Regions from separate parts of the Enterobacter sp. fkY84-1 genome, predicted to be linked through region 1. Evidence: predicted binding sites of a transcription regulator. Region 1 holds the regulator's gene; the other holds the start of a gene.
What was found. Region 1 encodes Fur, which represses iron uptake genes when iron is present. Its sites were predicted from a motif close to ATAATAATGAGAACNACTATCAA; they were not measured.

Region 1 (5,923 bases):
ACGCGAGTACGGCCGTGCAGCGACTCGGTCGCTTCAGCAAACGCTTTGTTATCCAGTGAATAAAGTGTAGACAGCACCAGCATAAAGCGGTTAACCGCCTTTTTTTGCTCCGCATATTCATCGGAGAGCAGCAGCTCGCGCATCGCGCGCACTTTATCTTTAGCCGGTGTCACGGCAGGTTTTGCTTGTGCAACAACGCTTGGCTGAGACACGACATCTTTGGTGACTGGGGTAGCAGGCTGTGAAGCGGCGGAAATTTTAAGCATGCGCCGTAAAATGTCGGACGCGCTCTCCCCGATATGCCGCGTCTGGCTGGCAATATACTGATAGAGTTCGTCATCAACTTCGATTGTTTTCATCTTAATCCAGTGCGATATCTTATCTGAATACAAGTCATTGGGATTATAAGGTCAAATCCCAACAGCGGATAGCGTCAAACCAGGTTGGCGGCAAAAGTCAGATTAAACTGGAACCTTGCAGCCGGGCGGCAGAATGGACAACATGATACCCTAACCTGACATACGTAAAAAAAGAACTTTGCCATGAAATTGAATACCCGAGCGCAAACTGCACAATCGCCGAACAATAATTCTCCCATCGTACTGGTTCACGGGCTTTTTGGCAGCCTGGATAACCTGGGCGTGCTGGCGCGCGATCTGGTTACCGACCACGATATTCTTCAGGTCGATATGCGCAATCACGGTCTTTCCGGCCGTTCCGACGAGATGACCTACGCCGCGATGGCGCAGGATCTGCGGGATACGCTGGATGCCAACGACTTGCAAAAGGTGACCCTCATCGGGCATTCAATGGGCGGTAAAGCGGTGATGGCCCTGACGGCGCTGGCCCCGGAGCGTATTAACGGCCTGGTGGTGATTGATGTTGCGCCCGTGGATTACGACGTCCGCCGTCACGACGAAATTTTTGCCGCTATCAATGCGGTCACCGAAGCGGGTGCCGCGACGCGTCAGCAGGCGGCTGCCGTCATGCGTGAGCATCTTGATGAAGAAGGCGTCGTCCAGTTCCTGCTGAAGTCGTTTGTTGACGGGCAATGGCGTTTTAACGTGCCGGTGCTCTGGAACCAGTACAACAATATTGTGGGCTGGCAAACCGTACCCGCCTGGCCACACCCTACCCTCTTTATTCGCGGCGGCAATTCCCCTTACGTTACCGACGCGTACCGCGACGCCATACTGGCGCAATTCCCGCAGGCTCGTGCCCACGTCATTGCCGGAGCCGGACACTGGGTGCATGCGGAAAAACCTGACGCCGTGCTGCGCGCCATTCGCCGCTATCTTGCTGATACTGCAAATTGATTAAAAAGAGAGCGACTGGAAGGCTGCGGGCTTCCAGTCGTTGGCGCGCCGTTTTTGGTGATGTATGATGGCGCGCTTATCGCCCGGGCATTAGCAGGGCGGCGTGTTTCCCCCGAAGTCTCAGAATCATGGCCAAAGAACAAACGGACCGTACGACACTAGATCTGTTCGCGAATGAGCGTCGCCCGGGACGACCGAAGACGAATCCGCTTTCGCGCGATGAACAGCTGCGTATCAATAAACGCAATCAGCTTAAACGCGATAAAAATCGTGGGCTTAAGCGTGTCGAACTGAAGCTCAACGCCGACGCGGTCGATGCGCTTAACGAGCTGGCCGACGCGCGAAATATTAGCCGCAGCGAGCTCATTGAAGAGATGTTGATCGCCCAGCTTGAGATGCTGCGCAGCCAGGCATAAGTCTGAAAATTCCCTTAATTACCCTTTTCATGTAGCACAGAGTGCAGTCCTGCGCGATAGCTGTTTCCGCAGGGTTGCCAGTTCTGCTATTATTGCCCTTATCCGTGGCCGAATTGCGCCACCATACTATTAAGTTTCAAGAGGTTATTTTACTCATGGCAATCATCGGCATTTTCTTTGGCAGTGATACCGGCAATACCGAAAATATCGCGAAAAACATTCAAAAACAGCTCGGTAAAGACGTTGCTGATGTGCATGACATCGCCAAGAGCAGCAAAGAAGATCTCGAAGGCTATGACATTCTGCTGCTGGGTATTCCGACCTGGTACTACGGCGAAGCCCAGTGCGACTGGGATGATTTCTTCCCGACGCTGGAAGAAGTGGACTTCAACGGTAAGCTGGTTGCCCTGTTTGGCTGTGGCGACCAGGAAGACTACGCCGAGTACTTCTGTGACGCGCTGGGTACCATCCGCGACATCATTGAGCCGAATGGCGCTGTAATCGTCGGCCACTGGCCAACCGCCGGTTACCACTTCGAAGCGTCCAAAGGCCTGGCCGATGACGATCATTTCGTGGGTCTGGCCATCGACGAAGACCGTCAGCCAGAACTGACTGCAGAGCGCGTCGAGAAATGGGTTAAGCAGATCCGTGAAGAACTGCACCTGGACGATATTCTCAACGCCTGATTTTTATCGCGGCGCAACGGCGGTTGCGCCCGCGCACCAGGTCAAACCGATTAAATTAATTGCTACAATCTTTTAACTTTTTCGCCCAGACCTGTACAATGTCTCCCTGATAAAATGTGGTTTTCCACCGAGCAAGTTTGTTGGTGATACCCCATTTTTATAAGCATATTTTGCCTGAGACTTGCAGTTTTCATTTAGCCATGGCAGTTCTATAATGAGACGCATTATCCCGGGTGCATTTTCTGTCACTTCCTACAGAAGTGAATCGTTTAGCAACAGGACAGATTCCGCATGACTGACAACAATACCGCATTAAAGAAGGCTGGCCTGAAAGTTACGCTTCCTCGGTTAAAAATCCTCGAAGTGCTTCAGGGTCCAGACAATCACCATGTCAGTGCGGAAGACCTTTATAAACGTCTTATCGACATGGGTGAAGAGATTGGGCTGGCTACCGTCTATCGCGTGCTGAACCAGTTTGATGACGCGGGCATTGTCACCCGTCATAATTTCGAAGGTGGTAAATCTGTCTTCGAACTGACCCAGCAGCAGCACCACGATCACCTGATCTGCCTCGACTGTGGCAAGGTCATTGAATTTAGCGATGACTCTATCGAAGCGCGCCAGCGTGAAATCGCCGCGCGTCACGGCATCCGTCTGACCAACCACAGCCTGTACCTTTATGGTCACTGCGCTGAAGGCGATTGCCGCGAAAATGAACATGCGCATGACGCAAAATAAGTGAGTGTTCATACTCTGAGCCAGCCGTAAGGTTGGCTTTTTTTTGCCAGAAAAAAGCCCGGTGGCACAGTGCCACCGGGCGTAAAGCAACTTATTTATTATTATTGCGTATCTCGTTCCAGATCTTATCGCAACGCTTCGCCACTTCCTGATCGTTACCGGTTTTACGTGCCTGGATACAGGCCTGGTAATCCATCACGCGGACATTCTCCTGCGTCGCGAACTGCTCGTGCGCTTTCTCTTTCTTCAGCACGTTCAGCACGCTCTGGCAGGCTTCAATCTTCTCCGGCGAACCTTCCGCAGTATTAATGCAGGCGCTGTAGGCCTCCTTGAGACGGGAGTCCTCTTTCGGTGCCTGAGTCTGGGCACACGCCACCAGCCCCGATGCCAACAGCGCGACGATTACGATTTTTTTCATCATTTGCAGTCTCCGGTCCGGCGGGATCTAACCCGCCGGACGATTCATCAGAAGATGGTGAACGGTGCGATAACCATGAATTTCACGTCACGTTCATCCTGGAAGATGTTGCCGTAACCGCCCGCGTAGCTCGGGATATCGGAGTGGTTGTCGTACTGGGTGAAGTGCAGTTTGAACATCGTGCCTTTCGCGCGGCCATCCTGCAGGGTATAGATAGCATCCAGGCTGTAGGAAGACTCTTTCAGGCGATAGTTTGGATCGTAGTAAGCATCCGGTGTTGCCATGTCGGCTGGTTTTGCATCCCAGGCGTAAGCATAAGAAGCGCCCACCGCCCAGCCCGGCAGGTTCCAGTTTTTCAGATCATACATGGCGCCGAAGAAGACCGCCTTCTCACCGTCGGCGTTGAAATCGGAGCGGTTATCCCACCAGATATCAAGACGACCGTTGGAGGAAGCATAGGTCGGGGTCATACGCTGCAGGAAGTAGCCCTGCTGCCCTTCCGCTTTCACCCATGTGCCTTCCAGACGCAAATCAACCTGACCGACCTTGTAGCCGAAGGTTAACGCCTGCAGCCACGCGGTGCCGTCGTAGATATCATTGACGCCACCGTTACTGACTTTGTCGCGCGTACCGTAGAACTGGTAGCTGGTACTCAGCGGGCTACCCGCAATATCAAACTTATAGCTGGCCTTGGCAAAGTATTGATCGATATACCCTTGCGCCTGGCCGAATGCCGCTTCGAGAACCAGATCGTTTTTGAAGTCGTATTTCGCACCCAGCGAGTGGAGGTAATCGACTTTGGTTTTCTTATCGTTCTGGTAGAACTTGTCCATTTCAATGTGCCACGGTGCTTTGTACTCGTTGGTCCACATATAGGAGAAGCTCAGCGCACCTGCGTCACCGTAGTCAAAGTTAGCCCCGGCTTCTGCACCCTGATAGGTACCCGGCATAAAGCTCCAGTGTGGGGCTAACAGCGTCTGGCCGGTTGGCTGAATATAGCCCCCACGCGCCCAGACCGGGCCGTATTTAAATTTCGCTGCGGCTTTGTAGAGGCTGATACCGCTCTTATCCCCGGACCAGTCTTCATCATAGGCTTTGTTGCTGGAGGAGAAGGCGATTTCGTTCGGGTGGCCGCTGTCGCCGTTTTCCGCCATTTCGATCGCGGTGAACGCGGCGATATCCAGACCGAACATATCCGCGGCGTAGCCTGACTGGAAGTCCAGGTTGGCGTTCCAGGTGGAGTGCGAGAGGTTGGTTTTGTATTTATCTTCAGTGACGTCTTTACGGTCACGCTCACGCTGCCAGTAATAAATACCGCCCGTGAGGGTAGAATCTTCGATGAAACCCGCTGCTTTTGCCTCTGGCGCAATCACCAGGCCCGACATTGCTGTCACACCGGCAATAGCCAGCGCCAGCGCACTACGTTTGCCACTGAACGTACGCATAGATTATTCCTCTTTGACGAATTAAAACGCCTGAAACGGCGTAAATAAAAAAGACCAAATGGTCAGGGGTAGTTTTAAATACCCTCGAATTAACTACCGTCTTTAGGTTATTTTTCGCGACGCGAATTATCAATGCTTTTCAGCGGGCAAAGGTCAGGATTATGACGAAGTGCACATAATTGGTAGTGCTTTGTAACATTTACAGGAAGGCGAGGAATGACGGGAAATTCTCAGCTATTTCAGTATCCAGGCGTGGGATCGGTTTCCTTTTTTATAACCCTTTTGAATTTCGTAATGGCACAAACTTTTTTTTAAAAAATAAGTAGCACCTCATTGACCTGTTATTTTCATGACGCCACTTTAACCCCTGGCTTAATACTCTGATCGTTAAATAAAAAAACGCCGCATAATGCGGCGTTTGTTTCTCATTGACCAGAGCAGCAATATTATTCGCCGATCTTCGTCCAGGTATCACGCAGGCCCACGGTACGGTTAAATACCGGTTTTTCCGCCGTGCTGTGACGGCTGTCCAGGCAGAAGTATCCTTCACGTTCGAACTGGAACGCTTTGCCTGCTTCAGCCGCTTTCAGAGAAGGCTCCGCATAACCCTGCTTGATCACCAAAGATTCCGGGTTGATGGTCGCCAGGAAGTCTTCCGCCGCACCTGGGTTAGGCACGCTGAACAGGCGATCGTACAGACGAATCTCTACCGGCAGCGCGTGGGATGCGCTCACCCAGTGGATAACGCCTTTCACCTTGCGGCCATCCGCCGGATCTTTACTTAGCGTTTCAGCGTCATAAGTACAGAAGATGGTGGTGATATTTCCTTCCGCATCTTTTTCTACGCGCTCGGCTTTGATGACGTAAGCATTACGCAGACGCACTTCTTTACCCAGCACCAGAC
Region 2 (5,923 bases), 390 kb from region 1:
GCGGTAATCGGGCCTTTCAGCGCGTTACGGTCGGCATCGGTCAGCTTATCGTAGGTCTCAAACCCGTCTTTGGTGCGGTACTTCGCCAGAATGGTGTCGACCTTTTTGAAGTTGGCGTCCACTTTCGCCAGCAGTTCGCCGTTCTCTTTCTGCAGCTGAGGACGCAGCAGGTTAACAATTTTCTGCGCGCCGTCGACGTTAGCCTGGAAGTCCCACAGGTCGGTATGGCTGTAGCGATCTTCTTCGCCGCTGATTTTGCTCGCGGCCACTTCTTCAATCAGACCGGCCGCACCGCCCACCACTTTAGACGGCGGGAAGGCCAGCTCGCTGATGCGCTTTTGCAGCTCCAGCACGTCGCTGTTCAGCTGCTCAGCGTATTTCTCCATCCCTTTGGTGGTGTTGTCGCCAAACAGGGCTTTCTCCAGACGGTGGAAACCGGTGAATTTCGGATCGGCGGCCTTCTGCTCGAAATCATCTTCACGGGCATCGATGCTGCCATCAAGGTCAGAGAACAGCTCGGCGATCGGCTCGATGCGCTCGTAGTGCTGACGGGTTGGCGCATAGAGGGATTTCGCTTTTTCGATATCCCCGGCCTTCACCGCATCGGTAAAGGCTTTGGTTGCCGTCGCCAGCTCCGCCGTCTCTTTCGTGACGTACGCCTTATACGCGGTAATTGCATCGCCCAGGCTCAGCACCGCAGCACCTTTCGCCGCATCGGCCGTCGCTTCACCTTTGACGATGAGCTTCCCTTTCGGGTTGGTCAGCAGGCCGCAGGTCATCTCATACTCGCCCGGCTGCAGGTTGGCGGTCATCTTCTGGCTGAAGCCAGGGGCGATATTTTCACGCTCTTCCACCACCAGAACGCCTTTCAGGATCTCCCACTCCAGCGCCTTCTGGCTGTGGTTCTGAATAATAAACTGGGTTTTACCGCTGTTCACCGTGAGGGTCATCGGCTCACACTGCTTGTCGTTGACGGTGACCTTAACCTGTGGAACATCCGCGCCCCAGGCGGAGAATGCAGAAGCGAACAGCGCGGCAATGCCTGCGCATAACGCACTACGACGGAACTGAATTGCCATGACTCTTCCCTTTAAAAGTATGTTGTCACTAAATCAAAAATTACGGCGCAACGCGCGACGCCTGCGTGCCGGTACGCGGCGGCATGGCGAACAGCACCAGCGCCGGAACCAGATAAATGAAGTACATCGCCACCTCGCTGACGCTCGGCGTTTCCTGATAGCCGAAGATACCTTCGAGCAGGGTGCCGGTCAGAGAGTGCGTGGAGAGAACGTTGCTGAGGTCAAACGCCACGTTCTGGAAATGGTTCCACAGGCCCGCTTCATGGAAGGCGCGAATCGCCCCTGCCGCCAGACCCGCCGCCACCAGCAGAATAAACAGGCTGGTCCACTTGAAGAAGGCGCCCAGGTTAAGGCGGATACCGCCCCAGTACAGCAGGAAGCCGAGCACCACGGCCGTGGCGAGGCCCAGCACGGCCCCCAGCGGCGGCCAGATCCCCACATCCTGCTGAAACGCCGCCAGCAGGAAGAAAACAGACTCCAGCCCTTCACGCGCGACGGCGAAAAAGACCATCATAATGAGCGCCCAGCCGTGGTTGTTCCCCTTCTGCAGCGCGTTATCCACCGCCTGCTCCAGCTGCACCTTCACGTTACGCGAGACTTTACGCATCCAGAACACCATCCAGGTGAGGATCACCACCGCAATCACGGCGACGATACCTTCAAACAGCTCCTGCTCTTTCTGCGGGAACTCGCCGGTGGTTTCGTTAATGAGAATGCCCAGGCCCAGGCAGAGCGCCGCGGCAAGGAATACCCCGACCCACATGACGCCAATCCAGCGCCCGCGCTGGGTTCGCTTCAGATAACTGGCGATGAGGCTCACGATAAGGGCGGCTTCGAGCCCTTCACGTAACATAATGAGAAATGGAACAAACATGCCGACACCTTAAATGTTTATCGCGGTCAACTGATGCAAAGAAAGGTAAATTCTTGTGATAGTGATTATCATTACGACGGAAAGAAAAACAAGCGAAATGTGCGGTGTTTTGATGACGAGTTGTAAACGCAAAGCCTGATAATAGTGACGTACGTAACGTTCAGGTTTATAAGTTATAACGAAAATGCCCATTTACGCTGATTCAGGGCTGTGGCTAAATATCCGCCTCACAACCTAACTGAAAATAAACCATGTTTAAAATTGTCCATTTCCTGCTGGCGCTGGTGATTATTCTTGCGCTCGCCTGGCTTACGAGTTTTGACCGCCGGAAAATTCGGGTTCGTTTTGTTTTACAGCTGATTGTTATTGAAATTGCGCTGGCGTTCTTTTTCCTGCACGCCGAAAGCGGGTTATTCCTGATTAAATACGTCTCAGGATTTTTTGAGTCACTGCTCAAATTTGCTGGCGAAGGCACCAATTTCGTCTTTGGCGGTATGGGTGAAAAAGGGCTGGCGTTCATTTTCCTCGGCGTGCTTTGTCCGATTATTTTTATTTCCGCACTGATCGGTATTCTTCAGCACTGGCGGATCCTGCCAATTTTTATTCGGGTAATCGGTACGCTGCTGTCAAAACTGAACGGTATGGGCAAGCTGGAATCCTTTAACGCGGTGAGCTCGCTGATCCTCGGCCAATCGGAAAACTTCATTGCCTACAAAGGCGTGCTGGGCGATCTCTCCTCGCGTCGTCTGTTCACCATGGCGGCCACGGCCATGTCGACGGTCTCCCTGTCGATTGTCGGGGCGTATATGACCATGCTCGACGCCAAATATGTCGTCGCGGCGCTGATTCTCAACATGTTCAGCACCTTTATTATTCTCTCGGTCATCAACCCGGCGCGCCCGGAAGCGGAACCGGATGTTAAGCTCGAAAAACTGCATGAATCCCAGAGCTTCTTCGAGATGCTCGGCGAGTATATTCTGGCCGGTTTTAAAGTAGCGATGATTATTCTGGCGATGCTGATTGGCTTTATCGCGCTTATTAGCGCCGTTAATGCCCTCTTCTCCAGCGTATTTGGCATGAGCTTCCAGCAGATCCTGGGCTATGTATTTTATCCCCTGGCGTGGCTGGTAGGGATTCCGCTGAGCGATGCCTTAAACGCGGGCAGCATTATGGCGACCAAGCTGGTGGCGAATGAATTTGTGGCGATGATTGAGCTGCAGAAAATAGCGCACCAGATGTCCCCGCGCGGGCTGGGGATTTTATCCGTCTTCCTCGTCTCGTTCGCGAACTTTGCCTCCATCGGCATCGTGGCCGGGGCGATTAAGGGCCTGAACGAGCAGCAGGGTAACGTGGTATCGCGTTTCGGGCTGCGTCTGGTGTACGGCGCGACGCTGGTGAGTTTGCTGTCGGCGAGCTTTGCGGGGTTGGTGCTCTGATGCAATGCCGGGTGGCGCGCAGCAATCCCGGCCTACAAAACAACAACGGCGGGAATTCCCGCCGTTTTCCTTAAAACTGCACGCACACCGGCTGATCGACACGCATCACCGACTCCTGCGCGAAGCGGGACTTATAAATCCCGCGTAACGCTTCGATGTTCTTCTCGCTCTGCGCATCTTTACCGTGGATAAGCATCAGCGCCTTGCTCGGCTCGCGCGCCACTTTTCCGTCGTTCCCCAGCCACTGCCCGCGGGCATCAAACACCGTTAAGCCATCGCGAAAGCGCGGCGTCACGTCCTGGTCAACAAACTGCTGCCACTCGTTGGGGGTAATCTGCGCCCCGGCAGGACGGTTTAAGCCGAAATAGAGCGTGGTTTGCTGCATCTGGCTATCCGCTTTGCAGGTCTCCACCGCTGCGTGTTGCGATGGCGCGTTGCATCCCGCCAGCGTCAATAATGCCGCCGCCATTAACCCTGTTTTGATTGTCATGCTTCGCTATCCTCATTGTTATAAGCACAGGGATATCACAGGAAAAGACGGATTTTGGCAAGAAAAAAGCCGGGTGCGCTTGCGCTTACCCGGCCTACGGTTTTCCGTGGGAAAAATTATTCCGGCTGCAGCTTAGACGGCGGCGCGGAGTGGTAATGCGCGTCGGCTTCCGCAAAGCGTTTCTGCATGGAGGCAGACGGTGCTTTACCCAGCAGGCTGAAGACCACGATACCGATGCTGCCGAAGATGAAGCCAGGAATGATTTCGTACAGGCCCAGCCAGGCGAACTGTTTCCAGACGATAACGGTCACCGCACCGATAATCATCCCCGCCAGCGCGCCGTTACGGGTCATACGGGACCACATGACGGAGAACAGGACGACCGGACCAAACGCCGCACCGAAGCCCGCCCACGCGTAGCTCACGAGACCCAGCACGCGGTTTTCCGGGTTGGCCGCCAGCGCAATCGCCACCAGCGCCACCAGCAGCACCATAAAGCGCCCTACCCACACCAGCTCTTTCTGGCTCGCGTTTTTACGCAGGAAGGCCTTATAGAGGTCTTCGGTGATTGCACTGGAGCAGACCAGCAGCTGACAGCTCAGGGTGGACATCACCGCCGCCAGGATCGCAGAGAGCAGAATACCGGCAATCCACGGGTTAAACAGAATCTGCGCCAGTTCGATGAACACGCGCTCGGCGTTCTGGTTCACCGCGCCCGCCTGCGCCGGGTTGTTATTAAAGTAGGCGATACCGAAGAAACCGACCGCACACGCGCCCGCCAGACACAAAATCATCCACGTCATACTGATGCGACGCGCATGGACGATGGTGTGATGAGAATCTGCCGCCATAAAGCGCGCCAGAATGTGCGGCTGACCGAAGTAGCCCAGACCCCAGCCCATCAGGGAGACGATAGCGACAAAGTTCAGCCCTTTCAGCATGTCGACGTTTTCAATGCTCTTCTGCTTGATCACTTCCAGCGATTCGCCAAAGCCGCCAACGGTGAAAATCACAATCACCGGGGTCAGGATCAGGGCAAAGATCATCAGGCTCGCCTGCACGGTGTCGGTCCAGCTTACCGCCAGGAACCCGCCCACGAAGGTATAGAGGATGGTCGCCGCCGCACCGGCCCACAGGGCGGTTTCGTAGCTCATGCCGAAGGTGCTTTCGAACAGGCGAGCGCCCGCCACGATGCCGGAGGCACAGTAGATGGTAAAGAACAGGAGGATAACCACGGCAGAGATAATGCGCAGAATGCGGCTGTTATCTTCAAATCGTCCGGTGAAGTAGTCCGGCAGCGTCAGGGCATTGTTGTTAGCCTCGGTATGCACGCGCAGACGGCCCGCCACCAGCTTCCAGTTGATCCACGCGCCCACGGTCAGACCGATGGCGATCCAGCTTTCCGAGATGCCGGAGATAAAAATCGCACCCGGCAGACCCATCAGCAGCCATCCGCTCATGTCCGATGCGCCCGCGGAGAGTGCGGTCACCATCGGGCCTAAACTGCGTCCGCCCAGAATGTAGTCGTCAAAGTTTTTCGTGGAACGCCACGCCAAAAACCCTATCAGGATCATGCCAAAAATATAAACGAGAAATGTCACCAGCATCGGTGTGCTAATTGCCATTCAAATTCTCCAAAAGTGTCGAGCGACAACCATCCGGGTTGCCTTGTTATATGATCACCGGAACGAGGTGACGGTATCTTGTGTTTCGGTTGGGCGCGCTATCCTGCCGTATGCGCCCTCCGCTGACAAACGATTTAACACTGCATTTACATCAATTTCATCCCCGGTTTGATACGAGTTTCCTATAGGTTGCACTCGCTCACGCTTTTACGGGTTGCACCTTTGAAAAGTGTTAACTCCCGCATAAAACCAGGCTTTCCGCGACAAAGCCAGCACGTTTTTCCAGCTAACCATTCGTTAACAATCCATTCATTTTCTGGGTTGCAAACCAGGTCACATTTAACACGGTTGCACAAAGTTGCAACATGGTGGATATTTCACGCTAACGACCAAACACGATGAAAGCACAACAGGAGCTT

Region 2: efeU (iron uptake transporter permease EfeU) is a predicted target of Fur. The motif match lies at 2,009-2,031, and genes of this name have one in related genera.

The regions. Positions count from the first base shown of each region.
Region 1 is NZ_CP169393.1:1,276,887-1,282,809, reverse strand. Features, by position in the region: gene seqA (replication initiation negative regulator SeqA) at 1-359, opposite strand, end outside; gene ybfF (esterase) at 543-1,316, shown strand; gene ybfE (LexA regulated protein) at 1,445-1,732, shown strand; gene fldA (flavodoxin FldA) at 1,888-2,418, shown strand; gene fur (ferric iron uptake transcriptional regulator) at 2,710-3,156, shown strand; gene chiQ (ChiQ/YbfN family lipoprotein) at 3,248-3,574, opposite strand; gene chiP (chitoporin ChiP) at 3,622-5,019, opposite strand; gene glnS (glutamine--tRNA ligase) at 5,466-5,923, opposite strand, start outside.
Region 2 is NZ_CP169393.1:1,671,697-1,677,619, reverse strand. Features, by position in the region: gene efeO (iron uptake system protein EfeO) at 1-1,079, opposite strand, end outside; gene efeU (iron uptake transporter permease EfeU) at 1,120-1,953, opposite strand; gene ACEPLT_RS07845 (NupC/NupG family nucleoside CNT transporter) at 2,205-3,389, shown strand; gene ACEPLT_RS07840 (DUF3574 domain-containing protein) at 3,460-3,879, opposite strand; gene putP (sodium/proline symporter PutP) at 3,996-5,504, opposite strand.